DNA from 4 places in the Ligilactobacillus acidipiscis genome. Region 3 is predicted to be linked to each of the others. Evidence: predicted binding sites of a transcription regulator. Region 3 holds the regulator's gene; each other region holds the start of a gene.

Region 1 (8,055 bases), 1.3 Mb from region 3:
GACACTATCTGATTCTTTGGCTGAATATAATTTAACCGTTGAAAAAAAGAAAGGAGTCGGCGTTCAGATCACCGGAGATGAGTTGAAAAGACGCCAAGTACTCTGCGGTATTTTACTGACTGAAATTAATGAATATTCATTTTTACGTTACTTAAATGAACGTGACGATTCCGTCGCTAATTTCTTTATGACCTTGCTGCCATACGAGTTATTGTCCGAAGTTAGTCGTCAATTAGCTCACCATATCTTTCCGCAAATTAATTTTTATTCTGACAGACAGATCATCAGCACTGTCTTAATGTTTGCAATTGCAATTTTTCGTTTCGACAATAATGCTGCGATCACTCGTTCTGTCACAAAGACTAAAGAACTCGAATATTTAGCCGTTACGTATAAATTCTTTGCTAATTTTCATTGGGAAAAAGTTGGAAATGAAAAACAAATTACTAAAGAAGAAGTAATTTCCCTAGCGCAACACATCCAAAACGCAACAGCCAATGTTAATTCATTCGATTTTGATGTCAATGACTTTTCAGTGATGGTTCAAGTTAGAGAATTAGTTGAATTGGTTTCCACTACTTACGGCTGGGATTTTCGCAGAAATCCAGATTTTTTCAAACGTTTGTCAAAACATATTGAAAACTTGATCAAAAACGACCAACAACAATTACCCAATGTTCAAATTGACACTTTGCAACGTGTCAGTGATAAATATACGCGTTTATTTGCCACGATCCGTTCAAAATGGAAAGAAGTTTTTCCAGGTAAAGAACTGACTCAACCTGAGTTACAACTGCTTTTGTTATATTTTGCCAACGAATATACTAATCGAACTTATCAACGTGAATTACGGGCACTCGTCATCTGTGAAAATGGTTTTTCAACTTCACAGATCTTAAAAAGTCGTTTGATACGCGAAGTACCTGAAATTCAAAAAATCGATACTACAAAAGTCAGCGATCTATCTCAAATAGAACCAAAAAATTATGACATTATTCTTTCGACTATCGATCTCCCAGGTTTTCCAAGAGATTACCAAGTTGTCAGTCCGCTTTTATTGGAAAACGATGTTAACAAGGTTCGTAATTGGCTGCAAACATATCAAAAGAAATACTCAGCCATCCAAGAAGAACCGGTGCCTACAGGAAATAAATCGCTAATTTCTCCAAAAGTTTTGTTGCAAAAGGAAAGTGAGATCCACTTGTACAATCAGATCGTTCAAGCTTTCCGAGTCAAACAGATCACTAATAACGAAGAATCTTTAGAAAGTATCACAAGTCAGATCATCACCGAAATTCCCACAGGTTTTATTTCCGACACAAAAGATGTTATTGCTGGACTGCTCCAAAGGATCCAACTTGCTCCGATCGGCATTCCAGATACTAACTTAGCGATCCTTCATACCAGTACCGCAGGGGTAAAAAAACCATTCTGCTCAATTTTTGAATTAAAAAAGCCGTTTACGATGAAAGCAATGGATCAAGAAAAGATCTCCGTTAAACGTATGGTCGTATTATTAGCTCCTTATGATCTTGACGAACTGACCGAAAGTACCTTAGGGATGATCAGCAGCTTGATCATCATGAACGATGACAACACTGCCCTCTTTGAACACGGGAAAACTAGTAAATTACGCTCGTTTTTGACTGAAAAATTCTTAGAAGCGATCAGAAAATAAGCCCTCCCTACATTAGTTCCAATACAAAAAGGCCCCGCAATACTTCACACTGTGAAATATATGCGGGACCTTATTTTTAATTTAACATATTTTATTTTTTACTTAGTTTAGAAGCAGCTGCTTCGTCGATCAAAACAACAACATCGGGATGTTTTTGCAAAATACTTGCAGGAGCATCTTCTGTCACAGGTCCTTCGATCATCTTAGCAACAGCGTCAGCCTTTTCAGCACCGAATGCTTCAAGTATGATTTTCTTTGACTTCATAATTGAACCGATCCCCATTGAATAAGCTTGCTTTGGAACATCTTCAACATGCTCAAAGAAACGTGCATTTGCTTCAATAGTCGAATCAGTTAAATCAGCAACATGGGTTTCCAAGTCAAATGATGTTCCTGGTTCGTTAAAGCCTATGTGGGCGTTACGACCAATCCCTAATAATTGTAAATCGATTGGATTATCAGCAATGACCTTATTGTAGCGCTTGGTTTCTTCTTCTGGATCTTCTGCTAAACCGTCTGGCAAATATGATTTCTTAAATGGTTTCTTGGAGAAAAGATGTTCATTCATAAAATATTTGTAACTCTGATCATTATCTGGACTAATACCTACATATTCATCCAAGTTAATTGAGGTACAGTCTGAAAAATCTAAATCGCTTTTGACAATTTCCTCATAAGTTGTAACTGGTGTGGAGCCTGTAGCCAAACCAAAAACTTTAGCACCATTTTGAATAGCTTCCTTAAATACCTTGTAACCTTCAACGCCTGCTTCTTGCTGGTTCTTTTTAATAATAACTTTCATTGCTGAAACCCTCCGTCTCTGTTTTATTGGTATAGTCCAATTATAATTGATATAGACCAATAATGCAAGGAAACTTACACAAAAATCTAAAAAAATAACCACTAGTTTTAAAAAACGGACCTTTTTAAACTAACGGTTATCTTTTTTTAAATATTTTCTCTTATTGTATCAGGCTGTGTTGTTTATTCAACAGTAACACTCTTAGCCAAGTTTCTTGGCTTATCAACGTCGTAGCCGCGTTCCTTACTTGTGTAGTATGCAAGTAACTGTGCTGGAATGATTGCTGCTAACGGTGTTAATAATTGATGAACTTCTGGCAAAACGATCTGGTCACCGTCTGTTGCCAAGTTTTCAGACACTATATTGATCACATTAGCGCCACGCGAGATCACTTCTTGTTCATTGCTTCTTGTTAAACTAGCAGTCTTTTGATCCGTAATGATCGCAATAACTGGTGTTTTGTCTTCGATCAAAGAGATCGTGCCATGTTTCAATTCACCTGAAGCAAAGCCCTCAGTTTGAACATAAGAAACTTCTTTCAATTTTAATGCAGCTTCGATGGCTGTTTGATAGTCGATCCCACGACCAATGTAAAAAGCATTTCTAGTTGTTTCTAGGTATTTTTTAGCCAAGTCTTCAACAATGTCTTTCTGATCAACTAAGGACTGAATAGCATTAGCGGCTTTAGTAAGTTCAAAACCTGTATCAAATTCAGTTGCTTGTTTTGTGCCTTTGATCATTCCCAATCCCTTAGCCAAAATGGTTTCGGCAGCAATTTGAGCAGTGTATGCTTTAGTTGAAGCAACAGCAATCTCTGGCCCAGCATTTAACAACATTGTATATGTGGCTTCACGAGAAAGAGTAGAATTTGGAACATTAGTAATGGTTAAACTTTCGTACCCAAGTTCATTGACCTTAGCTAAAACTTCACGACTGTCCGCCGTTTCTCCACTTTGAGTCAAGAAAATAAACAACGGCTTTTCTGACAACAATGGCATGTTATAGCCAAATTCCGAAGCAATGTGTACTTCAGTTGGGATACCCGCAATTTTTTCGAAAATGTTTTTCCCGACCAAACCAGCATTATAACTTGTCCCAGCAGCAACAATGTATAAACGATCAGCTTTATCCATAGCATCCATCAATTTTTTATCAACTTTAATAGAACCATCTTGGGCAATATATGTTTGCTGTAAACCACGGATCACAGCTGGTTGTTCATCGATTTCTTTTAGCATAAAGAAGTCATATGCACCCTTTTCAGAGGCTGTGGCGTCATCATCAACGTGGAATTGGTTACGTTCTACTTGATTACCATCTTTGTCTTCGATCTCAACAGCACTCGGTGTAACAGTCACAACATCGCCATCAGTTAATTCAATGAAATCATGAGTTTCTGATAACATGACCATGGCATCACTGCAGACAACGTTAAAGCCATCGCCAACACCGATCAACAGCGGGCTCTTCTTTTTAGCAACAAATAATGTGTTAGTCTGTGTCTTGTCCATCAGTAAGAAGGCATAGGATGATGTCTTATCGATCAAGCTCAAAACATGTGTGAAGGCTTCTTTGGTTTCCATACCTTCGTTAACAAAATGCGAGATCAATTGCACGATCACTTCTGTATCAGTTTCACTCACGAATTTTGTATCAGCTAAATATTCTTGTTTTAGTTGACGGAAATTACCGATCATACCGTTATGTACTAAGTAGAAACGGCCATCTGCAGATACTTGAGGGTGAGCATTAGCCTGACTTGGAGCACCATGAGTTGCCCAACGTGTATGGCCGATCCCAGTAGTTCCTTTAACTGCTGGACCAACAGCAGCACGTAAGTCTTCGATCCGGCCTTTTTCCTTGACTAAATAACCATTGCCCTTTTGATCATTAACATAAATACCTGCCGAGTCGTACCCGCGATATTCAAGCTTTTTAAGCCCATTCAATAAAATTTCTGTGGCGTTTTCTTTACCTGTTACTCCGACAATTCCGCACATATTTGAAACTCCTCCATTAAATAATTTTAGCTATACCTCTGCGTAAAAATTATATTGGTATATATTTTATTTAAGTTATTATTTATATTACAAAGCTTAAAATACACCTTTGCGTAAAACTTGTCAATGTTTTTATTAAATTGGTATGGATATATCCCAAATTAAGATAAGCTCCTTAACAGCAGTATTTGAGCGGCTTTTTATTTCGTCAATATTTGTACATACTCTAGTTTTTTTCATGATTAGCAGCTTTTTTGTCCTCACATTACTTTGTCAGTTTGAAAAACTATTATTTTACCCAAAGATGATCCCCAGTGGGATCCCCAGTGGTCAAAAAGAGAGCTTCAAAATAGCGAAATTAGACCCTTACAGGAAAAACAGAACAACTTTTATCCAAGAGAAAATTGAGTCACTTCTGAATAAAAGATAAGTGAGAATGTTAAATAATCGAGCAATTTAATCTTTCTTAGAGGCCATTTGTGAGAAATGAATCCTCTATTTTTTGCTCAATTCCTTATAGGATCCAATGTTTATAATCGGGTAGGAGATAGTTCACACTATCGACCTCCCACACCACCGTACGTACGGAACCGTATACGGCGGTTCAACAACTTAAGCTTTTGCTTGAATAGACTGGTACAGTTTGGACAGATTTATTAGCCCACGCTGTGCCAGTCTTTTATTAGTTATGGTCATCAACAGTGTTTTACTGTGCGCGTTGCGCCAGTATCCCTTACGAGTATTGACGTAGATTTTCGCCTGTTTGGGTGTCAAGCCTAGTTTAATCAACGCTTTATAACGGGTTCCGATATTCTTCCACTGTTTCCAGATATACTGGCGGATGCGCGAGCGCAACCATTTGTCTAGTTGTTGGAGAAAGATTTTCATCTTCCCAATGGAATAATATTGGATCCAGCCCTGCATTTTCTGCTTAATTTCATGCAGAATCCTATCAAGGCTGACGCCTCGGCTTCTCTTGGTGATTCTTGTCAATTCCTGTTTAATTCTCTGTTTAGGTTTTTGATGAGGACGCGGGTAGGCGCTATTGCGTCCCACACCCAGAGAAAAACCTAGAAACTTCAGTCTTAGTGGAGAACCGACTTGCGTCTTTTCTGCATTCACTTCAACTTTGAGTTCCTTTTCTAAAAACTGGGTGATGCTTTTGAGAACCCGTTCACCCGCACGCTTACTTTTAACATAGATATTACAGTCATCCGCATAGCGTACAAATTTATGTCCTCTTCTGGTCAATTCTTTGTCCAGCTCGTTCAGATAAATATTTGCTAGTAATGGTGAAATATTGCCACCTTGCGGTGTACCTTTAGCGGACTTCTCGAAAAATCGACCATTCATCACACCACTCGTCAAGAACTTACGAATCAAATGCAAGACCCATGGCTCACTAATGTAATTTTCAACAAATTTAATTAGTAAATCATGGTTCACATTGTCAAAATAGGACTTTAAATCAAGGTCGACCACGTAGTGATAACCCTGATTATAATAAGCAACCACCTTTTTCACAGCACTTTGTGCACTGCGGTGTGGGCGAAAACCATAACTATTATCTGAGAATACTTTTTCAAAAATAGGAGACAGTTGCTGTTGTAACGCCTGTTGAACCACACGGTCAACGACCGTTGGGATTCCTAACTGACGTTTCGAACCATCTGGCTTAGGAATCTCAACTCGTTTGACAGGTTGGGGTTCATAGCTTTCGGTTCGCAAGGCCTCGATTAGTTTTACGTTATTCTCTTTCAAGTATGGGCCAAGTTCCTCAACGGACATGCCGTCAATTCCTCCAGCCCCTTTATTACGCTTGACATGGACAAAGGCCCGATTTAAATTATTCCGGTCTAAGACCTTCTCACGTAATAAGCCATTTTGAGTTCTCTTTTCACCAGAAACAACGCTACGCGCTCCTGTTTGCTCTGACCCTTCCAGGGTTACCCTCCGCAGGTAGTCAGCTTTATTTTCTGTTTTCTGCGATTGTCGTATTGTTTCCACCTCCAGGATGAATCAAAATTATTGTTGTTCAGCCCTTCACCATTACTGGCTACTATGGCCTCGGCTGACTTCTGTCATGGACAACTCAACATTACTATTGAGCCTGTTCCTGCCAGAAATAACTTCCAGCTTGAGAGAACTACCATGACAGACCTCCCCGGGTAAGAACAGTAGCTTTCGCATCAAACCGTTGGCTTTACTGTGACGGTTTCGAGTGGTCAGGGACTTCGATTTGTTAGGCAATCTCATCCCACCGTTTCCAGCCTTTTAGCCACTTCTTGTTCATCGATTCGATGTTTCGTCTAGGACTTCCTTCAGATTCTACCTCACGATAGACACCCTTGTCTTCGACTCGTGATACCGGCCACTACGGCTCACAGCGGACTTACACCGCCTAGTTACTGCCCATGCCGGGCGCACCTAAAAATTAGATTTTAAAAATTAAAAAAATTCGCTATAGTTTTTGCACCTATCGCTTTTTATTTATATTTCTCCTTTTTACACTTCTACTATATGTTGTATTAATTCTCATTAGGATATACCATATATAGTATAAAAGAACAAAGGAGGACCTTTATGAAAACTATCCAAAAAGAAAAAATCAGTCTATCTAATGAGTTCATTGAGCAAATCAAAGAATCTATCAAACCTCATTGGGGACCTTTGGGCTGGGTTACTTATAAAAGGACCTATGCACGTTATTTACCTGAAAAACAGCGTACAGAAAATTGGGATGAGACTGTTAAACGGACTGTTGAGGGTAATATTAATCTAGACCCACGTTTGCAGTATGATCCTAGCCCCAAAATAAAAGACGAGCTAACTCAAGAAGCGCAAAAGCTTTTTCGTCTGATTTATGGTTTAGGAGCGACACCCTCAGGGAGAAATCTGTGGATTTCTGGCACAAAATATCAACAAGAACACGGTGATGCTTTAAACAATTGCTGGTTTATTGCAATACGTCCTCAAGCATATGGCGATAGTCACATTGTGCCTGAATATCTAACTCAAGATCAGACAGCAGCATCCATGCCCTTTTCATTTATGTTTGATCAATTAATGAAGGGCGGCGGAGTAGGCTTTTCCGTCACACAAGAAAACATCAATCAATTACCAACTGTTGATAATACAGTCAATTTAACCATTTTGATCAGTCACAACAGTAAAGCTTATGCTGAAACAGTTAAAATGGGAGCACAAGACAAGGAACGATGGTTAGCGGGTCATGTTCCAGATAATTATGATTTATATGAACTTCCTGACACTCGTGAGGGCTGGGTCTTGGCAAATGCTACGATGATCGATCATCATTTTAGTTCTACTAATATAACTGGCTCCACCGATCTTGTGCTGGATGTTAGTCATATTCGTGCGCGAGGTGAAGCAATCCATGGGTTTGGTGGAACCGCATCTGGTCCAGCACCACTAGTTGAGATGCTTTTTGATATTAACCAAATTCTGAATGAACAAGCTGGGAAAAAATTAAGTTCTGTAGAGTGTACTGATATTGGTAATTTAATTGGAAAAGCCGTAGTAGCGGGTAATGTGCGTCGCTCAGCTGAATTGGC
Region 2 (8,055 bases), 200 kb from region 3:
ATCGCCTCCGATATCCGACTTCCGCCAGGTTCTCTGGTAACAAGATATTTATCATGCAGGCCAATTTGATCCAAACGAGCGAGCAATCCCTTGATGACACTAGTTTTACCTGAGCCATCCGTTCCTTCAAATGTTACAAACTTTCCAGCCACTTACAAAACCTCAATTATATTTAATTAATTATATTGTACTTAAAAAATAGTTCACTGTCCATGTTTACGCCATCTCAAACAATTACCAAAAATTAGCGGCTGATCACAGACGACTGCACATGACCTTTAACTTTTCGTCGACGTGCTTCACGATATAAAAGCTCGTATTGTGCTTTGGACACTTTGGTTTTTGCCGCCATTTCTTCATCGGCTTCAAAAACAGTTTCTTGATTCTTTTTATCATTAGTCCATTCAGAAAACGCACGGTCAATATCTTCTAATAAGGCTTCGTCAAATTGCTTTTTCAAATTATTTTTCTTTTTACCAAACATTTTTAAGCCACCTTGATTTATATTTCTTGGCGCCCTTCGATTGCTTTGAACAGCGTCATTTCATCTGCATATTCAATATCACTGCCTACTGCTAAACCAGATGCTAATCGAGTAACCATGATGCCAGCTGGTTTGATCAAGCGAGACAGATACATCGCTGTTGCTTCCCCTTCTGGTGTCGCATTAGTAGCAATGATCACTTCTTTGATACTATCATTTTTTTGCAGTCGCTTGACCAAACTTTTAATGTTGATATCTTCCGGTCCTTTGCCTTCAATAGGAGATAAAACACCATGCAAAACATGATAAAGTCCATGATATTCACGCATCTTTTCCAGCGACATGACATCTTTGGGTTGTTCTACTACGATCAACTGTGATTGATCACGCGCCTTGTCTGCACAGATAATGCACGGATCAGTTTCAGTAATATTTCCACAAATACTGCAATAATGCAGGTCTCTTTTAGCTGCCAACAATGACGATGCAAAATTAGCAACATCTTTTTCGTCCATATCTATAGTATAAAAAGCTAAGCGGATCGCTGTTTTATTACCTATTCCAGGTAATTTCATATAACTATCGATCAATTTTGCGATTGGTTCTGGATATTGCATGCCAAAAACTCCTCTTGCTTTTAATTACATCCTAGGCATTCCCTGTGAGTATTTACCTAATGTCGATTGCGTTTTCTTATCGATTTGATCCACTGCATCGTTAACAGCCATAATAATTAAATCTTGTAACATATCAGGATCATCAGGATCAATTGCTTCTGCTTTGATCGCAATATCCTGCATTTTTTTATCTCCTGTGAATTTAACGACTACCTCGTCGTTTGAAGCTTTACCTGCAAACTCAGTCTGATTAAGCTCTTCTTGATCCTTTTGCATCTGTTTTTGCATCTTCTGAACTTTTTTCATCATACCCTGCATATTTCCTGGCATCATAATAAATTTCTCCTTTTATTTTAATCATTTTTAATATCTACTACTTCGTTCCCGAATAATTTAAGCGCAGTATCTACCACTGGATCTTTTGGCGCTGGCTGCTTTGGGTCACCTGAAGTTTCTTGTTCAGTTCGTTGTCCATCTTCACCTGCCGTTAGATGTTTCTGTGCTTTTTGACCATTCAAATATTCTTGTCTGATTTGCGGCCACTGTTCTTGCGGCATAAAGATCAAACGCGGAACATGACCGATCAGACGGTCAAGACCATTTTCTAATGTATCTTTTAACGGCTGATCCGTTTGCGCACGTTGACACAAAAAATCAAACTGAAAAGTAACGATTACTCCATCTGGACTGGCAGCAACTGGTGAACTCACATGCATCACTGCTCTTTGCGCAACGGTCAGCATGTTTAATAGATCGTCCCAGATTTCACGTAACTCATTGAGACTTGTTCTGGTTGCGTCACTTAGTACACCATATACTTGCTGAAGATCAACTTTGGCAGGCGCAGTAGTTTTTCGTACTTGTGTTTTATTGTAACTGGTCGTCTTGGGCCGACTTGAATTTGTCGCAGTCACTGATTGACCATTTGACTGATTTTGCAGTAATTGCTCGACTTGTTGTTGTAATTGCTTAACTTGGCGAGTCAAATTTTCTACTTTAATGGTGTCTTTAGGATCCAACTTTTCCCCAGCTGCTTGTGGTGTCTTGGGAGAAATCGTTGTTTGTCTAGTCGCTAATTTGACTGTCAAAACTTCCAAATAAATCGAAGCGTGGGAGGTGAACCGCATATTTTCTTGCTGTTCATTTAAAAGGTCGATCATTTGATAAATTTCTTCTGGCTTGATTTTCTGCGAAAAATTTCGAAAATCATCATTAACAACATTGAGCTCGTCATTTTCAACCTTTTCCGGCATCTGCTGATACAATAGCAGATCACGACAAAAGCTGATCAAATCTTCAATAAAACGCGCGGCATCTTTACCATCATTTAAAATTTGATGTAAGATCTCTAGTGCTTTTGCCGTATCCTTTTGCGTGACTTGCTCCAAATATTGCAGTAATTCATCATTTTGAACACTACCTGTAACCATCAACGCATTATCCAATGTGACCTCATCATTTCCAAAGGAAATAACTTGATCTAGAATGCTTAACGCATCCCGCATCCCGCCTTCTGCAGCTTTAGCAATTAATTTTAATGCAGCCGGTTCACATTTGAGCTGTTTTTGAGATACGATATATTGCATCCGTTGCAAGATCGTGTCTGGTTGGATCCGCCGAAAATCAAAACGCTGTGTTCTTGAAATGATCGTGGCCGGAATTTTATGAGGTTCTGTTGTTGCTAAAATAAAAACAACATTTTCCGGCGGTTCTTCCAACGTTTTTAACAATGCGTTAAACGCACCTGTTGAAAGCATATGCACTTCATCAATAATATATATTTTATAATCACATTCGGTCGGGGCGTACTTGACCTTGTCACGAATATCACGAATCTCTTCTACCCCGTTATTTGAAGCAGCATCGATCTCGATCACATCATTTTGTCTGCCAGCAGTGATCGATGTACAAGTATCACATTCATTACAAGGCTCACCATCTTTTTGAAAATGGCAATTGATCGCTTTTGAAAAAATCTTGGCAGCAGAGGTCTTGCCTGTTCCCCGTGGCCCGGTAAATAAATATGCATGAGACGTTTGCTTAGTCATTAAAGCATTTTTAAGAGTTTTAGTAACTAATTCTTGTCCAACAAGATCATCAAACTTTTGCGGACGCCAAGCACGATACAAAGCTTGGTAACTCATTTCCGTCTCCTCCTTAATAATTACTGTGTTACAAAAAAAGAACCTATCGATCTAAAGAAACCTCTTCTCACAACACTGATGGACTACACATTTACGTCGTCACACTGCTTAAATAATCAATTTAGTTAAAAGAATATATGACGACTTTAAGTTACTTCATTAACTTTTATAAAAAAAATCCCCGATCTCAAAAGAAGACCGGGGTTCAATATCATAAAAACTTAAGGCACATGCCGAACCGAACTTAGTGCTGCTTCCTTCCGGACCTGACACGCTTCGTAAGGACAACATTGCCCCAAGGCCTTGCGGCACCTACTATAATACATGAAATTACCCCAAAATGCTAGTCTTTTTCTTGTTTTTCTCTAATTTTCGTAAAAAATTCATTCAATAATTGACTACATTTAACTTGACATAACCCCTTTTCTACCTTGACTTGATGATTAAAACGCGGTTCAGTTAACAAGTTCATTAATGTGCCGGCACAACCCGCCTTAAGATCTGCACAACCATAATAGACAGCCTTGATCCTAGCATTAACTATTGCTCCAGCACACATTGGACACGGTTCAAGCGTGACAAATAAAGTCGCATCTTGTAAACGCCAATCTCCCATTGCTTGATCAGCTTGTTTGATAGCGAAAATTTCTGCATGCGCGGTTGAATCATGACTGCATTCACGCAAATTATGCCCTCGACCAATAATTTTTCCACCAGCTACGATCACACAACCGATCGGGACTTCCCCCAGACGTGCAGCTTTTTCGGCCTCTATCAGGGCCTCATTCATAAAGAGATCCAATTGCTGTTGTGAGTATTCTTCCATCTTAATTTTTCACACTTTTTAAAATAAAGTATCCTTTTCTTTTTAAAAGCACTTCACAATTGCCGAAGACTTCTTCCATCTTAACTTGTGCAGACGGAGCGCCCTGTTTCTTTTGAATGACCGCAATCAAAGATCCCCCGGTCATCAAGTGATCTTTTGCTCCAGCAAGGATAGAGTGTACGATTTTTTTGCCTGCGCGTATCGGCGGATTTGTAATAACCGCAGCATACTGTGTTTCTACTACATCCATATAGACATCCGAACTATAAATGTTAACATTTTTGATTTGATTTTCAGCGGCATTTTTTCTCGCTAAGTCAAGCGCCCTTTCGTTGACATCCACCATATCCACTTGTCGTTTCGGATAATGATAAGCAATAGCTAAACCAATTGGACCATAACCACAACCAACATCTATTATCTTACCTGCAGGAAATTCTGCTTCTTCAAGTGCATCTAACAATGTCCGTGAACCAAAATCAACTGTGTTCTTAGAAAAAACACCACTATCTGTATTAAAATTAAAATCATGTCCATATAGGGAAAATGTCCAAGATTTCTCAGCGTGCTTCGCGCTTGGGTCTTTTGTGTAATAATGATCTGCCAAAATTTTTCCTCTTTTTCTTAATTAGGATCCATTAAATTTGTCTGTTTTTTTATATCCACTCCCTATCTTAAATGAAGATCAATAGACTATCAAATACTTTATTTGGCCTTCTCAAAATTATTTAGAGCAGTTTTTTTTAAAAATTTTTTCCTGCCACAACACCATATATCGACAAGTTTTGCAAAACTTTACACTATATCTGGTGTTTTTTATTTGAAATCGGCAAATATTGTTGTATACTTAGTCAAGTAAATTAATCTAGGAGGTCCTCGAAATGAGCTTAGAACTTTATACTAAAAACAACTGCATTCAATGCAAAATGACAAAGAAATTTTTAACGGAACATAATATCAGTTTTGGAGAAAAAAACATCACTGAAACTCCCGAATATATCGACTATTTAAAAAACAAAGGCTTTCGCAGTGTACCTGTTTTAGAAGATGGCAATCAACCGATCATCAACGGCTTTCGTCCAGATCTCTTGAAAAAGCTGATTGCACAATGAAAATAGTTTATTTTAGCGTAACTGGACAAACAAAAAGATTTGTCAAAAAGCTTTCATTAAAGGACACATATGAGATCGATCCGATCGATCCCGAAATCGAAGTTGGTGAACCCTTTGTCCTGATCGTACCAACGTACGAAAAAGACATTACTGAGCCGGTCACCGACTTTTTATATTATGGGAGCAATCAGGAACAATTACAGGGGGTTGCTGGAACTGGCAATCGTAATTTCGCACAATTGTTTGTTTTCACAGCTAAAGATATCTCAAAAGAATTCAACGTTCCCCTGCTATATACTTTTGAATTTAACGGTACTACAAAAGATGTTACAAATTTCGAGAAAGCGGTGAAGAAAATTGAGTCTTAAATTACTAGATAGCAATAATGTTAGTTATTATGACCTCAACAATCAGGTCAACATCCCTTTGAATGATAAGATTCAATTAAATAAAGATAAAGATGCGTTAGCTGCATTTTTAAAAGAAAACGTTGAACCCAACATGGTCAAATTCACTTCGTTGCAAGAAAAATTCAAGTATTTGATCGCTAATGATTATTTGGAAGAAGAGTTTGTTTCTAAATACAAGATGTCGTTTATAGAAAAACTTTATCAACAACTTGAAAACGCACATTTTCACTTTAAAACATTCATGGCAGCCTATAAGTTCTATGCTCAGTATGCTTTAAGAACTAACGATAACGACGCATATCTGGAAAGTTACATAGATCGCGTTGCAGTTAACGCATTGTACTTTGCCGATGGAGATGAAGAACTTGCATTAGACTTGGCAGACGAAATGATTCACCAACGCTACCAACCAGCGACCCCCAGTTTCCTAAACGCGGGACGCAAACGGCGAGGAGAACTAGTATCTTGTTTCTTGCTCCAGTTGACCGATGATATGAATTCTATCGGGCGCGGTATCAACTCTGCTTTGCAATTGTCACGGATCGGCGGCGGTGTTGGAATCACTTTGAGCAACTTGCGTGGCGCTGGCGCCCCAATCAAGGGTATTGAGGGAGCCGCCTCAGGTGTTGTACCTGTTATGAAGTTGCTTGAAGATAGTTTTTCTTATTCCAACCAACTCGGGCAGCGTCAAGGCGCAGGTGTTGTTTACCTGAATGTTTTTCATCCTGATATTATTTCATTTCTCTCGGCTAAAAAGGAAAACGCGGATGAAAAAATCAGGGTCAAGACACTATCACTAGGCATCATCGTTCCTGATAAATTTTATGAGCTAGCTAAAAATAATGAAGACATGTACCTTTTTGATCCTTGGGGTGTTGAACGTGTGTACCACACACCTTTTTCTTATGTAGATATTACGAAAGAATATGACAATCTAGTTGCTGATCCGAATATCCCAAAGAAAAAAATCAAGGCTCGGGAACTGGAAGAAGAAATTTCTAAGTTACAACAAGAATCTGGCTACCCATATATCATCAACGTGGACACTGCAAACAAGGCCAACCCGATTGATGGCAAAATCATTATGAGCAATCTTTGTTCGGAAATCATGCAGGTCCAAAAGCCTTCAGTTGTGAATAACCGACAAGAATATGAACAGTTGGGAACCGACATTAGCTGCAATTTAGGATCCACGAATATCGCAAACTTAATGGACTCACCTAACTTTGGTCGTTCCGTCAAAGCAATGACTCGCGCATTAACATTTGTTACAGATAATTCTTCGATCGACGTTGTCCCTTCGATCCAACACGGCAACGATCAAGCGCACACTATTGGTTTAGGCGCCATGGGCTTGCATGGTTATCTGGCTAAAAACCATATCGAATACGGGTCAAAAGAAGCAATCGACTTCACCAATGTTTATTTCATGTTGTTAAATTATTGGACACTAAAAGCTTCTAACGAGATCGCAAAAGAACGACAAGAAACCTTTGCTGGTTTCTCTAAAAGTAAATACGCAAACGGTTCGTATTTTGATCAATATTTAGAAAAAAACTTTGGTCCAACAACTAAAAAAATTCAGGAATTATTTAAGGACAATTTTGTTCCAGGTCCTGCAGATTGGAAAGATCTCAAAGAAGCTGTTCAAAGGGATGGTCTCTACCACCAAAACCGGATGGCAGTGGCTCCAACCGGCTCGATCTCTTATATTAATGATACAACTGCCTCACTGCAGCCGATCATTAATCGAATCGAAGAACGACAAGAAAGAAAGATCGGTAAGATCTATTACCCAGCTCCTTATCTTTCAAACGATACGATCAATTACTACGCTTCGGCCTATGACATGGACATGCGCAAAGTGATCGATACCTATGCAGCAGCCCAAACTCATGTTGATCAGGGATTAAGTATGACTTTATTCGTACGTTCTACTTTACCAAAAGGAATGTATGAGTGGAAAGATCCTGAATCAGACAAATTGACAACACGAGACCTTTCAATCTTAAGAAATTATGCTCATGCAAAAGGAATTAAATCTATCTACTACATTCGCACGTTTACGGACGATAACGGCGTCATTGGTGCAAATGAATGTGAAAGTTGCTCAATTTAATTTGTCTTTCGCAAAGTGAGTAACTTGAGAAGAAAAGAGTGACTCAAATAAAAATATTTTTATTTTTAAGTTGAGTGCTCTTTATTTTAAGGAGTAAATGCAATGGATAATAATAATTACACAGCAATTAATTGGAATGTGTTGGAAGATCAGATTGACAAAGCAACCTGGGAAAAATTAACTGAACAATTTTGGTTAGACACGCGGATCCCCCTTTCCAACGACTTGGGTGATTGGCGTTCACTCTCAGAAAACGATAAAGATGTTGTTGACAAAGTTTTTGGTGGTTTAACTTTACTAGATACCTTACAATCACAAGATGGCATGTCTTCTTTAAAAAAAG
Region 3 (8,055 bases):
AAAATACATGGATGAAATCGTTGAGCACGCGCGTGAAGAAGGTTACGTAGAGACGATTTTCCATCGACGTCGTTATTTGCCAGACATCAAAAATAAAAATTATAATATTCGTTCCTTTGCTGAACGGACGGCGATGAATAGTCCGATCCAAGGCAGTGCTGCGGATATCATCAAAGTCGCGATGATCAACATGGATAAAAAGTTAGCTGAAAAGAAGATGCAGGCTAAAATGTTACTGCAAGTCCATGATGAGTTGATTTTTGAAGTCCCAGACGAAGAATTGACCGATTTCGAGGAACTGGTCAAAAGTGTTATGGATTCAGCTGTTGATTTAAATGTTCCACTCAAAGTGGAATGTGCCCATGGCAAAACATGGTTTAGTGCAAAATAAAAAAGATATTTACCAGCTGACAAATTTTTTGTTTATTAGTTCAGCTGTGTTGACCGTGAGACCGAACAAATTTTGCCCGGTCTCACGGCTTTTAAAATGATAGTATATAAATAAGGAGTTTATTTCTCCTTGTGATAATTAAAAAGAGAGTAGTTGGTGGAAAAATGCCTGAGTTACCAGAAGTTGAAACAGTTAGACGGGGGTTAAGTGAACTTGTCACCGATAAACAGATCACTGGCATTGAGTTGCTTTATCCTAAGATCATTCAAGGAGACCCGCAAGAATTTATCAAAGAGTTGACCGGCAAGAAATTTGAAAAAATCGATCGTCGGGGGAAGTACCTGCTTTTTCGCTTTTCCGGAGAACTGACGATGGTTTCTCATTTGCGGATGGAAGGTAAATATTCAGTTAAAAGTAGTGAAATGCCACTTGATAAGCATACGCATGTTGTGTTTGATTTAGATGATGGGACCCAGTTAAGATACAATGATGTGCGTAAATTCGGCCGCATGCACTTGGTCAAGACCGGTACAGAAGATGATCTGGCTGCGTTAAAAAAATTGGGACCAGAACCCACTCCAGAGACGTTTTTAGTCGATGAGTTTTATCAAGAACTTCAAAAGAAAAAGAAAGTTATTAAAACCGCGTTACTTGATCAGACGATCGTTGCTGGATTAGGAAATATTTATGTCGATGAGGTCTTATGGATGACTAAGATCCATCCTGAAACAAAATGCTTTGAAATTACTCATGAACAAACACAAAAATTGCATGATAATATCATCCTGGAATTGAATCGTGCGATCAAAGCTCATGGAACAACAGTCTTTACCTTTGCTGGGGCTAATGCTGAAATTGGTTCATTCCAAAATCAGTTAAATGTTTATGGTAAAAAAGGCGAACCTTGTGCGAGGTGTCAGACGCCGATCGAAAAGATCGTGGTTGGACAACGCGGCACACATTTTTGCCCGCACTGTCAAAAGCTGATCTCGGTTGCCAGTTAATGGTTTGAGCAATTATTTTTGGATTGTGATAAACTGTGATGTTCTTCGGGGCAACAAGAGTTTATTAAATAATAGCTGCTTAACGTGAAAAGTTTGTTTGCTGCGCCTTTTATGATAAAATCATTTTGAGTGATAAGCTAATTAAAGTAGTCTCAGAACGGATAATTTGAATTTAATTGAGGTGGAAATTATGATGTGTCCACATTGTCATCATAACAGTTCACGTGTTGTCGATAGTCGGCCGGCAGATAATGGGCATGCTATTAGACGGCGCAGAGAATGTGAAAATTGCGGGTATCGTTTTACAACTTTCGAGCGAATTGAAGTTACCCCGCTTTTGGTGATCAAGAAAAATGGAAACAGGGAAGAGTTCGATCGTGATAAGATCTTACGAGGTATCATGCGAGCTGCTGAAAAAAGACCAGTCGGAATGGACAAGATCACCAGCATCGTTGATGATGTTGAAAGTAAGGTCCGCGCTTTGGGTGGAACAGAGGTTTCGACTCAATTGATCGGTAAGTATGTGATGGATGAATTAGTAGATGTTGATGATGTTGCCTATATCCGTTTTGCAAGTGTCTATCGTGAATTTAAAGATATGGGTGCTTTTGTTAATGAATTAAATGAATTGATGGGTCGAAGTCAAGATGACGAGCACGCTTTAGATGACGACGACCATAAAGAGTAATAATTAAGTAAGAGGGGAAGATATGGTTACTGAAAATTTGAAGAATGTTTCCCCAAAAGATGGTTTTGTTGTGGTTCAAGAAAGTGGTCCTAGTGATAAAGAATTACATGGACTTTTAGACCTGTATGTTCCGATCATGGGTTCTAACGCTTATGGACTCTATGTGCTTTTAAGTCGATATGGCAAGCCGCGTCCGGACCTAGTCAAAAGGTCAATGAATAAAGAACTTTTGGTAGGTTTATCTTTAGGAATGAGAGATTTTTTGGAGGTGCGGGAAAAATTAGAGGCATTAGGTCTATTACGAACTTTTGAAAAAAATGATCGATTAGGTAAATTATCCTTATATTTTATTCAGCGACCTTTAGTGGGTGAGAACTTTTTCAACGATGACTTACTCAGTACGTTATTGTTGGAAACTATTGGTCAAGGAGCTTTTCGAAAATTACAGGAAAAGTATTGTCCACCTAAATTTAATATAGAAGGCAGCACGGAAGTTACTAAGTCATTTTTAGATGTCTTTCCGATCCGCCAAAGTGCTTTAATGAAAAGCGCCGCTTCTAAACAAGTTCAGCCGCTTGAAAAAAAGCAGCAGCAATTGATCGACCAAAATGAAACTGATTTAGATGTAAAATTTTTCAGACAATTATTGGAAAGGTCGTTTGTGCCTGAAGAAGAGGTCTTTAAGAACATGGATGCAGTCCAGACGATCCATCTTTTGTATGGTTTAGATGAGATGCAGTTGGTTCGTTTGTTAGAAGAAGCAATTGACATTAGCAGCAATAAGCTCAACGTCAAATATTTTAAAATGTTGGCACATAATTCTTTTGATTATCAAATGAAAACAACAAGTTCTGCTAAAGGGGCTGCTTTTAGTCCCCAAGCTGAAAATACAAGTACTAGCTCAGACCCTGCTGATGCGCAACTGCTAGAATTTTGCAGGTCTTTGGCTCCAATGGAGTTTTTACAAGCTATCAAAGATGAAACGGGTGCCTTATTAACTAGTTCTGAAAAATATATGGTTTCAAATTTAGTTCAACAGCAAATATTGCCTAATGAGGTGATCAACGTGTTGATCCATTATATTTTAAGCGACCGCGGAAATGCTAGCATGAATCAAAATTATTTTGAAACAACAGCTGCTACTTGGTCGAAAAATGGTGTTAAAACTGCTGAACAGGCCATGTCTGAGGTCCGAAAAGTCGTACAGGAAGGCGCAAAAAAGCACCAGAAATACGGTAATAAGAAGAAAAATTATCGTCAAGGTCGTGCAGTTGTTCAAAAAGAGCAGTTACCTGAGTGGGCTCAAAATGACTATAAACAACCCGAAACAACTAAAGATCAAAGCAGCAAAAAGGCTGATCTCCAAGCACAGATCAAGCGACGTTTGGCAGAGATCAAGAATGACAATTAATTAAAGTTCAGTAGAAATGGGGGTGAGGTGATGGAAAGTCTTAGCCAGATCCTTGCAGAACAGTTAAAAGATAATAAATGGGGACCTCGTTATCAGAAGTTGATCACCGCAGCTGAAAGAGATCCTGATGTGGTGGAATTTTTGAAGCAGCACCAAGGTGAATTAACTAAAGATGACATTATTAGAAGTGCCAGCAAGTTATATGAGTTTGTTAACTTTAAAAGCCAGTTAGCGGCTGGGGAAAAAACTTTTATGCCTGGATATTATCCATACTTGACCTTGAGTAATCACCATATCGAGGTCACATATACTCCTACTAAAGAATTTGTTGCTAAACAAAAACAAAAAGAGATCAAGCAGCGGGTCAAGGTCATTAGTTTGCCAAAATCGATTCGAAATGCTGAGTTATCCGAGTACACTCCTGATGGCAGAGAAGAGATCTTAGATGCGGCTTTACGTTTTTTTCAAGAATTTCAAAAGTCACCGCATGAGTTTCATAAGGGCATGTATTTAGAAGGAAGCTTTGGAGTAGGTAAAACATATCTGCTAGGGGCTTTAGCCAATGCACTGGCTGAAAAGGGATATAGTACGACACTTGTTCATTTTCCATCCTTTGCGGTGAAAATGAAAAGTTCGATCAGCAGTAATTCAACCGGAGAATTGATCGATTCTGTGAAAAAAGCACCACTCTTGATGTTAGATGACATCGGAGCAGATCAGATGAGCAGTTGGTTCCGTGATGATGTTTTGGGTGTGATCTTACAATATCGGATGCAAGAAGAATTGCCTACATTTTTCAGTTCAAATCTCTCGTTACAGCAACTAGAAGAGGAATACTTGACTGTTAACAGCAGAGGAGAAGCTGAACCGTTGAAGGCTAAACGTATTATGGAACGGCTCCGTTTTTTGGCCGATGACTATCATGTTGTTGGACGAAATCGGAGAAATTGAAAAAAATTTTAAAATGCTCTTGTTAGTTTAGTATTTTAGTGTTTTAATATAATTAAATTGTGTGAAAGACATGGACCCAATTTTCAGGGAGAGAAGTCGTGACTGAAAACTTCTCACATTAACGGTTTACCACTTTCATGAAAAGCTTAATTAAAAGTTAGGCCGGATGGTTTCCGTTAACGACCTTGAATAAGGAACTCATGTCTGCGCGTGAGTTCGAATATGGGTGGAACCACGTTAAAAACGTCCCTGTCGTTATTAAACGACAGGGCTTTTTTTATACAAAATTTAGGAGGAAAATTTATGTCACAAATCAATCTTACTTTTCCAGATGGCAGTGTTAAACAATTTGACAGCGGAGTAACTGTTAAAGATGTTGCTGATTCGATCAGCATTAGTTTAGGTAAAAAAGCTGTTGCCGGTAAATTTAACGATGTTGCTGTTGATCTTCGCCAAGAATTAAACCAAGACGGAGTGATCGAGATCGCTACTAAAGATTCTGCTGAAGGGATCAATGTTTTATGGCAAACAGCTGCATTGATCTTGAATAAAGTTTTGGTAGACAAGTATCCTGAGATGAACTTCGGTGAAGCACATGTTGATGAACATGGCTTTTATCTGGATACTGAAAAGCCAGGACAAACACAAGTTGCAGAAACAGATTTTGACGACCTGACTGCTGCCATGAATCAAATCGTTCTTGCTAATGATTCGATCGAGTTAACTTCGATCAGTCAGCAAGAAGCTCTGAAAAATGCAGGTGACGATCCATATCAAAAGCAACTAGTTGCTGAATTAGCTCAGGATGGTCAAGTAGCAGTTTATCGTTTGGGCGACTTTGTTTCCTTAGCTTTTGCACCTGTTTTGTCATCAACTGGCAAGGTCAAGATCTTTAAGCTTTTATCAGTGGCTGGTGCTTATTGGAAGGGCGCTTCAAGTAATCCAATGCTGCAACGGATCTACGGGACAGCTTTTTATAAGCAAAAAGACCTTGATGCTGAGCTTGCTAGAAGGCAAGAAGCTCATGAACGTGACCACCGTGTGATCGGTAATCAGCTTGATATTTTCTTTGTTGACCCTAAAGTTGGTGCTGGGTTGCCTTATTGGATGCCAAATGGCGCCACGATCAGACGGACATTGGAACGTTATATCATTGACAAGGAATTAGCTGCAGGCTACGAGCATGTGTATACTCCTGTTTTGGCAAATGTTGATCTTTATAAGCAGTCTGGACATTGGGATCATTATCGTGAAGATATGTTCCCGCCAATGGATATGGGTGATGGTGAATTCTTGGAACTACGTCCAATGAACTGTCCTTCTCATGTCCAGGTTTATAACCACCATAAACGTTCATATCGTGAGTTACCATTGCGCTTAGCAGAATTAGGTATGATGCATCGTTATGAAAAATCTGGTGCTTTGACAGGTCTGCAACGTGTACGTGAAATGACTTTGAATGATGGGCACACGTTCGTTGCACCTGATCAGATCGAAGATGAGTTCAAGAAGATTCTTGATTTGATGATCGATGTATACAGTGATTTTGATATTCATGATTATCGTTTCCGCCTGAGTTATCGTGATCCAGAAAATACTGAAAAATATTTTGACGATGATGAAATGTGGAATAAATCACAAAAGATGCTGAAAGCAGCGATGGACGACATGGGCTTAGACTATTACGAAGCTGAAGGGGAAGCTGCTTTCTACGGTCCAAAGCTTGATGTTCAAACTAAGACTGCTCTGGGTGGAGAAGAAACACTATCAACGATCCAATTAGACTTCTTGTTACCAGAACGTTTTGACTTGAAGTATGTTGGTGCTGATGGCGAAGATCATCGACCAGTTATGATCCACCGTGGTGTTATCTCTACTATGGAAAGATTTACTGCATACTTGATCGAAATGTATAAGGGTGCTTTCCCAACATGGTTGGCTCCAAAACAAGTTGAAATGATCCCTGTTAAAAATGAATTGCATATGGAATATGCAAAACAATTGCAGAGCCGTTTGCTTGCACACCATATTAGGATCGATATCGATGATCGTAATGAAAAGATGGGGTATAAGATCCGTCAAGCTCAGGTCAACAAGATCCCATATACCTTAGTCCTTGGTGATCATGAAGTTGCTGATCAAACAGTCACAGTCAGAAAGTATGGTCAAAAAGATACTGAAACTATGCCTTTTGACGATTTTGTAACTTTATTGAACCATGATATTGAAACATATAGTCGCAAAAACTAATTGACAAACTACAATAGAATTGGTATCATATTGTAGTTGAGAAAAAAGCAGAAGCACCCGCTTCTCGCCTAGGGGATCAGGATCCTCGGGCAGAATTACGAAATAACCTCACTGTAACGTGAGGAGTAGTGGGTGTTGAAAAACACTCACTTTTTTTCTGCTTACTCTTCTGAAATTTTTTGGAGGTGAAATATCATAGCAGTAGACAAGATAGTTAACGATGGTATCCGCGCACGCGAAGTTCGCTTGATCGGTAAAGATGGGGCTCAACTTGGGGTCAAGTCTAAAAAGGATGCTTTGGTTTTGGCCGAACAGGCCGAGTTAGATTTGGTACTTGTAGCACCAAAGGCTAAACCACCAGTTGCCAAAATTATGGATTATGGTAAATATCGTTTTGAATTACAAAAGAAACAGCGTGAGGCTCGTAAGAAGCAAAAAGTCATTAATATTAAAGAAGTTCGTTTAAGTCCTACGATCGATACGAATGACTTTAATACTAAGGTCAAAAATGCACGTAAGTTCTTGGGTAAGGGCGATAAGGTCAAAGTATCTATTCGTTTTAGAGGACGTGCGATCACGCATAAAGATATTGGCCGTGAAGTCTTGAATAATTTTGCAAAAGAAACAGAAGACATTGCTTCTGTTCAATCAAAACCAAAAATGGATGGTCGCAGTATGTTCTTAATGCTTGCACCATTAGCCGAAAAATAGGCTGGTAATTTAGGAGGAAAATGTATTATGCCAAAACAAAAAACACATCGCGCATCTGCAAAGCGCTTTAAGAAAACAGCGAATGGTGGTTTGAAGCGTTCACATGCTTATACATCACACCGTTTTCACGGCAAGACTAAGAAGCAACGCCGTCAATTAGCTAAGGCAGGTATGGTAGATTCCACAGATATGAGCCGTATCAAGCAAATGCTATCACAAATGAAATAATCATTTGTCAGTTGAAATCTACAAGCAAGGTATATTGCCTTTGCTAACAAGTTTTATTTGCCCTCTTTAAAGAGGGATGATCCAAGCTTAAACTTGGATGATTAATAAGGAGGAATTCACATGTCACGTGTTAAAGGCGGCACAGTTACGCGTCAGCGTCGTAAAAAAATGTTAAAATTAGCTAAAGGTTACCGTGGTTCAAAACATACACAGTTTAAGGTAGCTAAGCAACAAGTTATGAAAGGTCAACAATATGCTTTCCGTGATCGTCGGAAGAACAAATCTAATTTCCGTAAATTATGGATCGCTCGTATCAATGCAGCAGCTCGTACAAATGATATTAGTTACAGTAAATTGATGCATGGTTTGAAGGTTGCTGAAATTGATGTAAACCGTAAGATGCTTGCTGATATAGCAATCA
Region 4 (8,055 bases), 620 kb from region 3:
CAAAAAAACGCATATACTTCAATGGCAGCAAATCGGCCATCTGTATCCCATATAATACTTCAAACCGCTCATAAACTGTATCTAAATAAACCAAATAAAAGCCTAAATTATGGTGCCAACGAATAAACTGTGCGATTTGCTGAGTCAAGTTTCGCTGCGGATAATGACGTCGACCTAAGATCCAAACATACTTGAAGTTATGCTGTTGATAGCCTGCCGAACGTTGAAACATTGCTGTTGCAGTTAGAGGAGCGCATTGAAATTCAAAGGCAAGCCGATGTCCATCTTTAAAACGGCATAAAACGTCAGGTCTTTGGCGAAAATCTTCTTGATATGCTTCCAATTCAACTTGACAATGAAACTGATAACACCAAGAGGCCAATAATTTTTTCCCAGCCAAATGCTCTGCTGTTTCACCTTCGCTAAACGCATAACAACCATGCTTTCGATGCGCAAAATGGGCTATTTTTAACTGTCCATGTTTTAAAACTACTGTTTCCAAACAACTTGGACAAAAATAACTACTTTGTTTGCTTGCTTTTTCCGCGCTGATATAGTTTCCATGTTGGTCTTTTGCATAAAACATCCTGACACCTCCATAAAAAAATACGCAAAAAAAGCAAGAATCTGCTTTTTTCCTACTACTTCTGAAAAAAAAAAAAAAAAAAAGCTGATTCTTGCTAATTTATATTTAAGTTTTTCTAAAAGAGACTACTTAAAATAACTCAGAGCCCAGTGAAATGAATTATTTTCAACGATCACATGTCCTCTTTCACGTAAAAGAGCTGATCCAAATGTGACAGTCTGTCCGTATTCATACATGTTGCTCATAAAATCCTTGATCCGTTCAACCGACACCTCATGAGTATCGAAGGCCAAGTCAAGGTAATATTGTGATTTATACATATATAAACTAGCTGTGACATCACTATCACCGACCGTCTTTACAAGTTCAATAAAATCTTCGAAGTCTGAAAATCCGACTACATAATGTTTGATCGTCAGTTGATCATCATGTTGTTGCTGATCATCGCTCGCCTGAATCTTCGTTTTTCTCTCATCTCGATAATTAGAGATATGGTTTTGGATATAATCAGCTACATCATCGTTAACTCCAAAGCCATTCATATTCAGTTGATCTAAAGTTTTCTTGATTTCATCAGTCGAAGCATCATTGGTGTGATCATTGGCTGGATTATAAGGCATCTTGTCCATGTTGTTAGGGTCGACTTTAGAAATAAAAAGCTCTAAACCATTCCTGTTAGGTAAAACTTGGAAAGTTACGGCATCAATATTTCTAAATTCATGATCAACGTCCACTTCATCCAAAATGCTATAAAAGAAGCTTTCGATCTCACTTTGGCTCCCTAACAGATCTAGGACTGTAACTCCACGATCAGCCAAATCTTGGTTTTCTAAAAGAACTCGAATCGTGTTGTCATTGATTTTCTCCATTTCCATCTGTGGTCGCCCCACCTTTCAATTTAACTAAACAACTCTATTTTAACAATTAGTTCGATTGTACCACGCATTGACCAAAAAATACACAGTCTAGCCCACATAGGACAAAAAAAGGTTCTATACTTTTTCCTGTTGATAGCTTACTTAACATGGTAATCTATTAGCAGGATTTTTTAGTGCAAAATAAAAAAGGCCCATAAGCCTCGCACCTAAAAAATCCACCCACTACAGTATCATTTTTAAAGGACGTGAAAACTTATGGACCCTGTAGATAATAATATAAAATTTGCGCTCAGTATTAAAGACCCAAATGTGGTTTTTTACAAATATAACTATCAAGTGATTAAAGCTAAGCGCGCAAAAGTATATATAGCCACGGTTAAGTTCGACCAGAAACATTGCGCTAACTGTGGCTTTTGCGAGCTAATTCATAATGGACACTACGTATCACGCGTGACCTATCTGGCAGCGAATGCGAGTGAACCAGTTTATTTAGAACTCCATAAAGAACGCGTCATTTGTCGTAATTGTAAAGCGTCGTTTATGGCTACTTCTGATGTGGTAGACAAGTACTGTTGTATCTCCCGAGCCACGCGTCAGAAAGTGTTTATGAGTCTACAAGACGACCGCACTCAAGCTAGCATTGCGATCGATGCCGGCATATCAGCTAGCACTGTCTGTCGTTACTTAGACAACTATGATGACTTATTTCGCAGAAATCTTAACTATCTACCGGTTCATCTCGCCATGGATGAATTTAGAGGAATTGGTGGTCGGCTCCATTTCATCTGTATTAATGGCGCTGGTGAGCACGAAATTCAACAAATTCTGCCAGACCGATTCAAGCAAAGTATTACTGATTATTTTAAACAATTTCCAGCAAGTGTTCGAGCACGTGTCAAAACAGTTACCGTAGATCTAAATAGTTACTATCAAGACATTGCCAAGGCAATGTTTCCGCAGGCAAAAATTGTGATCGACCGCTTTCACATCGTTGCAATGATGACTCGAGCTTTTAATCAAACTCGGGTGCAAACCATGAAAAAGTACAATAAAAGATCCTATGAATATCGCACGTTAAAGTTCGCCTGGCGGCTTTATTTGAAGTATGCCGGAAATCTAGATGAGGAACATGTCTTTTATGACCGACACCTGCGAAAACAACTCACACAACTAGAACGTGTAGAACAAGGACTGACAATTAACGAAGAACTTAAAGCATCGTACGAGTCGATGCAAAGCATCATGGAAAACCTTAAGAATCAAGACAAAGACAAGCTTGTGGAAGATCTATATACAAATCAAAATATAAGTCCCTACATGAAAGCAGTGTTTCAAACGTTCAAAAAGAACTTAGTGGTTGTACTCAACGCCAGTGAATCGGACTATACGAATGGCCCAGTCGAAGGCATGAATCGAATGATTAAACAAATTCAACGCACAGCATTTGGATTCCGTAATTACCATCATATGATTTCACGTATTAAGTTACGGCAAATGAGAACAAAACCAATGAAAAAAACAGAGTTGAAAGTCGCATGACTTTCAACTCTGTAAAAGCTATTCATCAACAGGATTTGACAAAGAGCCCAAAAAAACCGCCTGCATTCACAGACGGTTTGACCTTCTTAATTAAAATCCTGCCAAAGCTTGAGCTTCTTTTAACTCCATTGCCCGAACATCACGTGGCAAGAACCGACGGATCTCATCTTCGTTGTAACCAACTTGGAGACGTCTGTCATCCATAATAATTGGCCGACGCAAGAGACCTGGATTTTTACGAATTAAATCAAATAATTCTTTTAATGGAAGTTCATCTAAGTCAACATCTAAGCTTTGATAAACTTTTGAACGCTTCGAGATGATCTCTTCAGTTCCATCTTCAGTCATCTGTAAAATCTGTTTAATCTCATTAATGCTGAGCGGTTCTGAAAAGATGTTGCGTTCCTTAAAAGGAATATTCTGTTCTGTTAACCATGCGCGAGCTTTCCGACATGAAGTGCAACTTGGTGACGTATATAATGTAACCATGTAAATCGCTCCTTTAATAGTTAAACCATATTCAAACACCATATTCTCTACACTCATTATTATACACTAATTTCACACAAATAAAACCTTATTTTGAAATATTTTTGTAAAAATACTATTTTTTTATTTAGAATTAGTCTAAATAGTCATAAATAGCATTGATATATATATATATAACGTTTTTCATTAGATAACTTTTATGTAACTCTAATTATTAACTATATCTAATGTATATTGAGCTAATAAATTTATATGTTGGCAGATTTATCTCGAAAAACTTTATTTATAAAATAATCACGTTTTATCAAAATCCATGATAAAAAATACTACAAAAAAGCAGCAGGCTCAATAATAGGCGCTTGCTACTTTTTTAACTAGCGAACTAAATTTTTCCATAGCACGACTTTACCAGCTTTCAAAGATGCTTGCACATCGATGATCCTTTGGTTAGAACTTCCTCTAAATTGCAAAGTTAAATCTTTTAGCGGTTCTAAGAAGCGACCATCAACTAAAATATCGATCTTAGAGAGCATTTCTAATTTATCAGCAGACTCTTTTTGTAATTCATCCCACGTATAGCCTGTCCATGACCAGATATCTTTACTGGAGCCATATTCTTTTCTTAAACGGTCGATCAGAGATAAACAAACTTGAGTATTTAAGAACGGTTCTCCACCCAATAAGGTCAAACCCTGACAAAAACTTTGTCCTATATCGGCCACGATCTGATCTTCTAATTCTTTAGAATAAGGATGTCCATATTTAAATTGCTGAGCAACTTTGTTATAGCACCCTGGGCATGCAAACAGACACCCGCTGACATATAAACTACAACGAACCCCTTCTCCATCAACAAAGTTAAACGGCTTATAATCAGCAATATAACCTTGAGACAGATCCTTTGCTAACCATTCTTGCGGACGAGGATTTTTCGGTGCTCGTACTCGTTTGCTTTTGCGCTCTCGTCTTTTTTTTACTTTAGCAGGGTCTGTTTGAGCTAAACTGGATTTATCAACAAAATCCGTGTCGCCGTGAACTGTGATCCGGATCTGTTCTCCCATTTATCTCATCTCACTTGATATATTTTTCTTACGAGAAGCAATCTCCACATGTCTGCCGTGAACCATTGGTCTTTGCAATGGATTACCTAAATAGCCGCAAGTCCGCTTGACACAATCACAAGTTTTAGGGTCATGGTTTCCACAATCGGGGCACTCAAAACCGCGTGCAGTAGCCTTGAACTCACCTTGAAAACCACACTTATAACAGTGATCGATCGGAGTATTTGTACCTAAATAGCCGATTTTATCGTAGGCCCAATCCCAGACTGCTTCCAAAGCTTTAGGGTTTTGTTTAAGATTTGGGTATTCGCAATAATGAATGAAACCACCAGCTGCATACTGCGGATAATCTTTTTCGAAACTCAACTTTTCAAATGGTGTAGGATGCTTGCGAACATCATAGTGAAAACTATTAGTGTAGTACTCCTTAGCTGTAATATCTTTCAATTCACCAAATTTTGCCAGATCCAGCCTGCAAAAGCGGTCAGTCAAAGATTCACTAGGCGTAGAATATACACTAAAATGATAGCCTGTTTCTTTGGACCACCTTTTACAATGAGCATCTAAAGAGCGCACGATCGAAACTGTAAAGTCATGGGCTTCCTGATTTTTTTCCCAGTTCGGGCCAAAAAACACGGTCCCAACTTCATATAATCCAATATACCCTAAAGAAACAGTAGCACGTTCATGATCGAACATCACTGACACATCATCATCCGGTTTAAGACGCTTGCCAAATGCCCCATACTGGTAAAGGATCGGCGCATTTTCAGGAGTTGCATCTAAGACACGCTTAACTTTGAAATCTAACGCAGTTTTAGCAATATTCATTCGTTCCTCAAAGATTTGCCAGAACAAGTCAAAATCGCCATGAGATTCTAAAGCTATCCTGGGTAAATTAACTGTCACAACACCGAGATTCATCCGTCCAGAATTGATTTCGACCCCGTTTTCATCTGTCCAGCCTTGTAAAAAGGAACGGCAACCCATCGGAACTTTAAAGCTCCCGGTGATTTCTTTGATTTTATCGTACATTAAAACATCCGGATACATTCTTTTAGTTGCACATTCGACCGCTAATTCTTTAACATCATAATTAGGGTCTGTTGGTGCGAAGTTGACCCCTTTTTTAATTGTAAAAACGAGTTTAGGGAAAATAGCCGTTCTCTTTTCCTTACCTAAGCCAGTGATCCTGATCCTTAAAATAGATTTCTGGATCTCACGACAGATCCACGAAGTTCCTAAACCGAATCCTAAAGTGGTAAATGGCGTTTGTCCTTGCGATGAAAACAAAGTATTGATTTCGTATTCCAGGGCTTGCATGGCGTCATAAATATCTTTTTTAGTCCGTTTCTTTGCAAACTGCTCGACTTTTTCCTGACTGTCAATAAATTCCGCCCCTTCTACCAAATGTTTGTGATAATTTTTAAGCGCAAACGGCTCTAAGAGTTCATCGACACGGTCGGCTGAGCATCCACCATATTGACTAGAAGCAACATTGGCAATAATTTGTGACATCTGAGCCGTTGCAGTTTGAATCGAGTGTGGGCTTACGACCTCAGCATTACCGATTTTAAAGCCATTAGTCAACATTTCTTTAAAATCGATCAAACAGCAGTTAGTCATCGGGCTCCACGGAGTATAATCAAGGTCATGATAATGAATATCACCACGTAAGTGTGCTTTAGCCACATGTTGTGGCATTAACTTAAGGCCTAAAGTCTTTCCTACCGTCCCAACTGTCAGATCACGCTGTGTATTAAAAACATTACTATCCTTGTTGGCATTTTCATGTACTAATTCTGGATCTTGTGAAAGCAGCCTCTCTAACCTTGTACGTGGGTCGGTCTGTTCTTTCCATGATTGCTCTTCTTTTTGCCGATAAGTAAGATATGCTTGTGCTTCATTTTGATAACCAAAATGCTCGAGTACTTCGACCATTTTTTGAGAAAGTTCCTGCGCGGTGATCGAACTTTGCCCGTTAAAAGAAGCCAGTAGTGTATTTAACAAGGTAGAAGATTTTGCTTCTAAATTTAAATTTTCAAGCACGTTTTCTAATTTATAAAGTTGAAATTTTACCGGATAACCATCACGTTTTACAACTTCTGTTGGTAAACTAACTTTTACCTTTAAATGTTCCTTGATATTTATCAATTCGATTATCCCCCTTCTGAACTATTATGTAACGATTTCTTATGCCAATACGCAAGATGTTGTTTGTCAATAGTCAGTATCATACTATATATAGGTATTGATTACAAATTTGACACAATATAATGAGTCATGACTAGGAGAAATGCCTGCGTGTCAGTATTAGACAGGGTTAAATTTATTTCAAAAAACCGTGGTTTAAGTCTATTATCTTTAAATAATAAAGCCGGTTTGGGTAAAAATGCCATCTATAAATGGGAGAAACAAAAGCCAAGTGCTGAAAATTTAGAAAAAGTAGCAGTTGTTTTGGGGGTTTCATCTGATTATTTATTAGGGAAAACTGATGACACTTCACGTGGTAAAAAGTCTGCTGATCTGGCAGATGACGAAACAATTTTTACTTATGAAGGTAAGCCATTAGATGATGAAGATAAGGAGATTATTAGAAGATTGCTTAGGGGGAAGTAAATGAACGAGGTTATAACTTATTTGCTTAATTTTGCTTTTGATCATGGTTTTGAAATTGTCTGGACTAATCAATTGAAATCATCTGCTCCATCGTGTGCAATTCCAAAAAATAATAAAATTATTATCAATGGGCAATGGAAAAATAAGGATGAATTGCCTTTTCAGATTGCCCACGAAATCGGACACATGTTAAACAAAGATGAAGGTGTTCTGTATTACAGTTCCTACTCGTCACATAGTAAAATTGAAGCTGATGCAGATAACAGAGCTATCGATTTATTAATAGATTATTGCGTTTCGAACGGAAAAGAAACTGAAAATTATTCAGATTTCATGTATTATTATAGTGTACCGTTGCGTTTAGAAGAAAACGTAAAACGAAGGTATGCTATTTATTTTAATAATTAGGGGAACAAACGTTTTACAATATATTTTTGGAGGTTTTAATATGGATTTAGAAACAGTTCAACAACAATTTAAGAATGCAAATGTTAGCGATACATTCGGTACAAGGAAAGAAGTTAAATATTTACCTGAGATCTTGTCTGATGATGAAATTATTCAATATGCAACCTCTGGACTGGTTGAAGGTAATACTGTGCTAGTTGTTTGTACTAATGAGCGTGTTTTATTCGTAGATAAAGGCATGGTGTACGGAGTTAGATCTAATGAGATTCCTTTGGATATGGTTAATGGAGTTTCTTATTCTAAAGGAATGTTAATGGGAAATATTATTGTAACCAATGGAGCCAAGGATACTTTAATAAAGGATGTTAGTAAAGAGACTGCACCGTTAATGGTAGATGCAATTAAAAGATCTGCCAAAGAATATAAAAGAAAATTACATCAAGCATCACAGTCTTCAATCGAAACCGATAACATA

What was found. Region 3 encodes NrdR, which represses ribonucleotide reductase genes. Its sites were predicted from a motif close to ACACNATATATNGTGT; they were not measured.
Region 1: a site for NrdR is predicted at 7,026-7,041, ahead of nrdJ (ribonucleoside-triphosphate reductase, adenosylcobalamin-dependent). Genes of this name have one in related genera too.
Region 2: a site for NrdR is predicted at 4,869-4,884, ahead of nrdH (glutaredoxin-like protein NrdH). Genes of this name have one in related genera too.
Region 4: a site for NrdR is predicted at 6,820-6,835, ahead of nrdD (anaerobic ribonucleoside-triphosphate reductase). Genes of this name have one in related genera too.

What each region holds. Positions count from the first base shown of each region.
Region 1 covers NZ_LT630287.1:2,414,574-2,422,628, forward strand. Annotated here, with positions in the region: gene BQ5903_RS11220 (BglG family transcription antiterminator) at 1-1,678, shown strand, start outside; gene BQ5903_RS11225 (glucosamine-6-phosphate deaminase) at 1,770-2,480, opposite strand; gene glmS (glutamine--fructose-6-phosphate transaminase (isomerizing)) at 2,663-4,480, opposite strand; gene ltrA (group II intron reverse transcriptase/maturase) at 5,093-6,478, opposite strand; gene nrdJ (ribonucleoside-triphosphate reductase, adenosylcobalamin-dependent) at 7,064-8,055, shown strand, end outside.
Region 2 covers NZ_LT630287.1:876,350-884,404, reverse strand. Annotated here, with positions in the region: gene tmk (dTMP kinase) at 1-152, opposite strand, end outside; gene BQ5903_RS03960 (YaaL family protein) at 245-484, opposite strand; gene recR (recombination mediator RecR) at 502-1,101, opposite strand; gene BQ5903_RS03950 (YbaB/EbfC family nucleoid-associated protein) at 1,126-1,437, opposite strand; gene dnaX (DNA polymerase III subunit gamma/tau) at 1,455-3,245, opposite strand; RNA gene ffs (signal recognition particle sRNA small type) at 3,456-3,553, opposite strand; gene tadA (tRNA adenosine(34) deaminase TadA) at 3,589-4,071, opposite strand; gene BQ5903_RS03930 (class I SAM-dependent methyltransferase) at 4,073-4,678, opposite strand; gene nrdH (glutaredoxin-like protein NrdH) at 4,953-5,183, shown strand; gene nrdI (class Ib ribonucleoside-diphosphate reductase assembly flavoprotein NrdI) at 5,180-5,551, shown strand; gene nrdE (class 1b ribonucleoside-diphosphate reductase subunit alpha) at 5,541-7,712, shown strand; gene nrdF (class 1b ribonucleoside-diphosphate reductase subunit beta) at 7,815-8,055, shown strand, end outside.
Region 3 covers NZ_LT630287.1:1,080,276-1,088,330, forward strand. Annotated here, with positions in the region: gene polA (DNA polymerase I) at 1-391, shown strand, start outside; gene mutM (DNA-formamidopyrimidine glycosylase) at 556-1,395, shown strand; gene nrdR (transcriptional regulator NrdR) at 1,586-2,083, shown strand; gene BQ5903_RS04950 (replication initiation and membrane attachment family protein) at 2,106-3,494, shown strand; gene dnaI (primosomal protein DnaI) at 3,525-4,445, shown strand; gene thrS (threonine--tRNA ligase) at 4,749-6,695, shown strand; ribosomal protein L20 leader region at 6,735-6,859, shown strand; gene infC (translation initiation factor IF-3) at 6,906-7,406, shown strand; gene rpmI (50S ribosomal protein L35) at 7,434-7,634, shown strand; gene rplT (50S ribosomal protein L20) at 7,755-8,055, shown strand, end outside.
Region 4 covers NZ_LT630287.1:1,702,760-1,710,814, forward strand. Annotated here, with positions in the region: gene BQ5903_RS07880 (competence protein CoiA) at 1-586, opposite strand, end outside; gene BQ5903_RS07885 (adaptor protein MecA) at 712-1,461, opposite strand; gene BQ5903_RS07890 (ISL3 family transposase) at 1,720-3,003, shown strand; gene spxA (transcriptional regulator SpxA) at 3,094-3,492, opposite strand; gene nrdG (anaerobic ribonucleoside-triphosphate reductase activating protein) at 3,867-4,553, opposite strand; gene nrdD (anaerobic ribonucleoside-triphosphate reductase) at 4,554-6,713, opposite strand; gene BQ5903_RS07910 (helix-turn-helix domain-containing protein) at 6,858-7,172, shown strand; gene BQ5903_RS07915 (ImmA/IrrE family metallo-endopeptidase) at 7,173-7,580, shown strand; gene BQ5903_RS07920 (PH domain-containing protein) at 7,621-8,055, shown strand, end outside.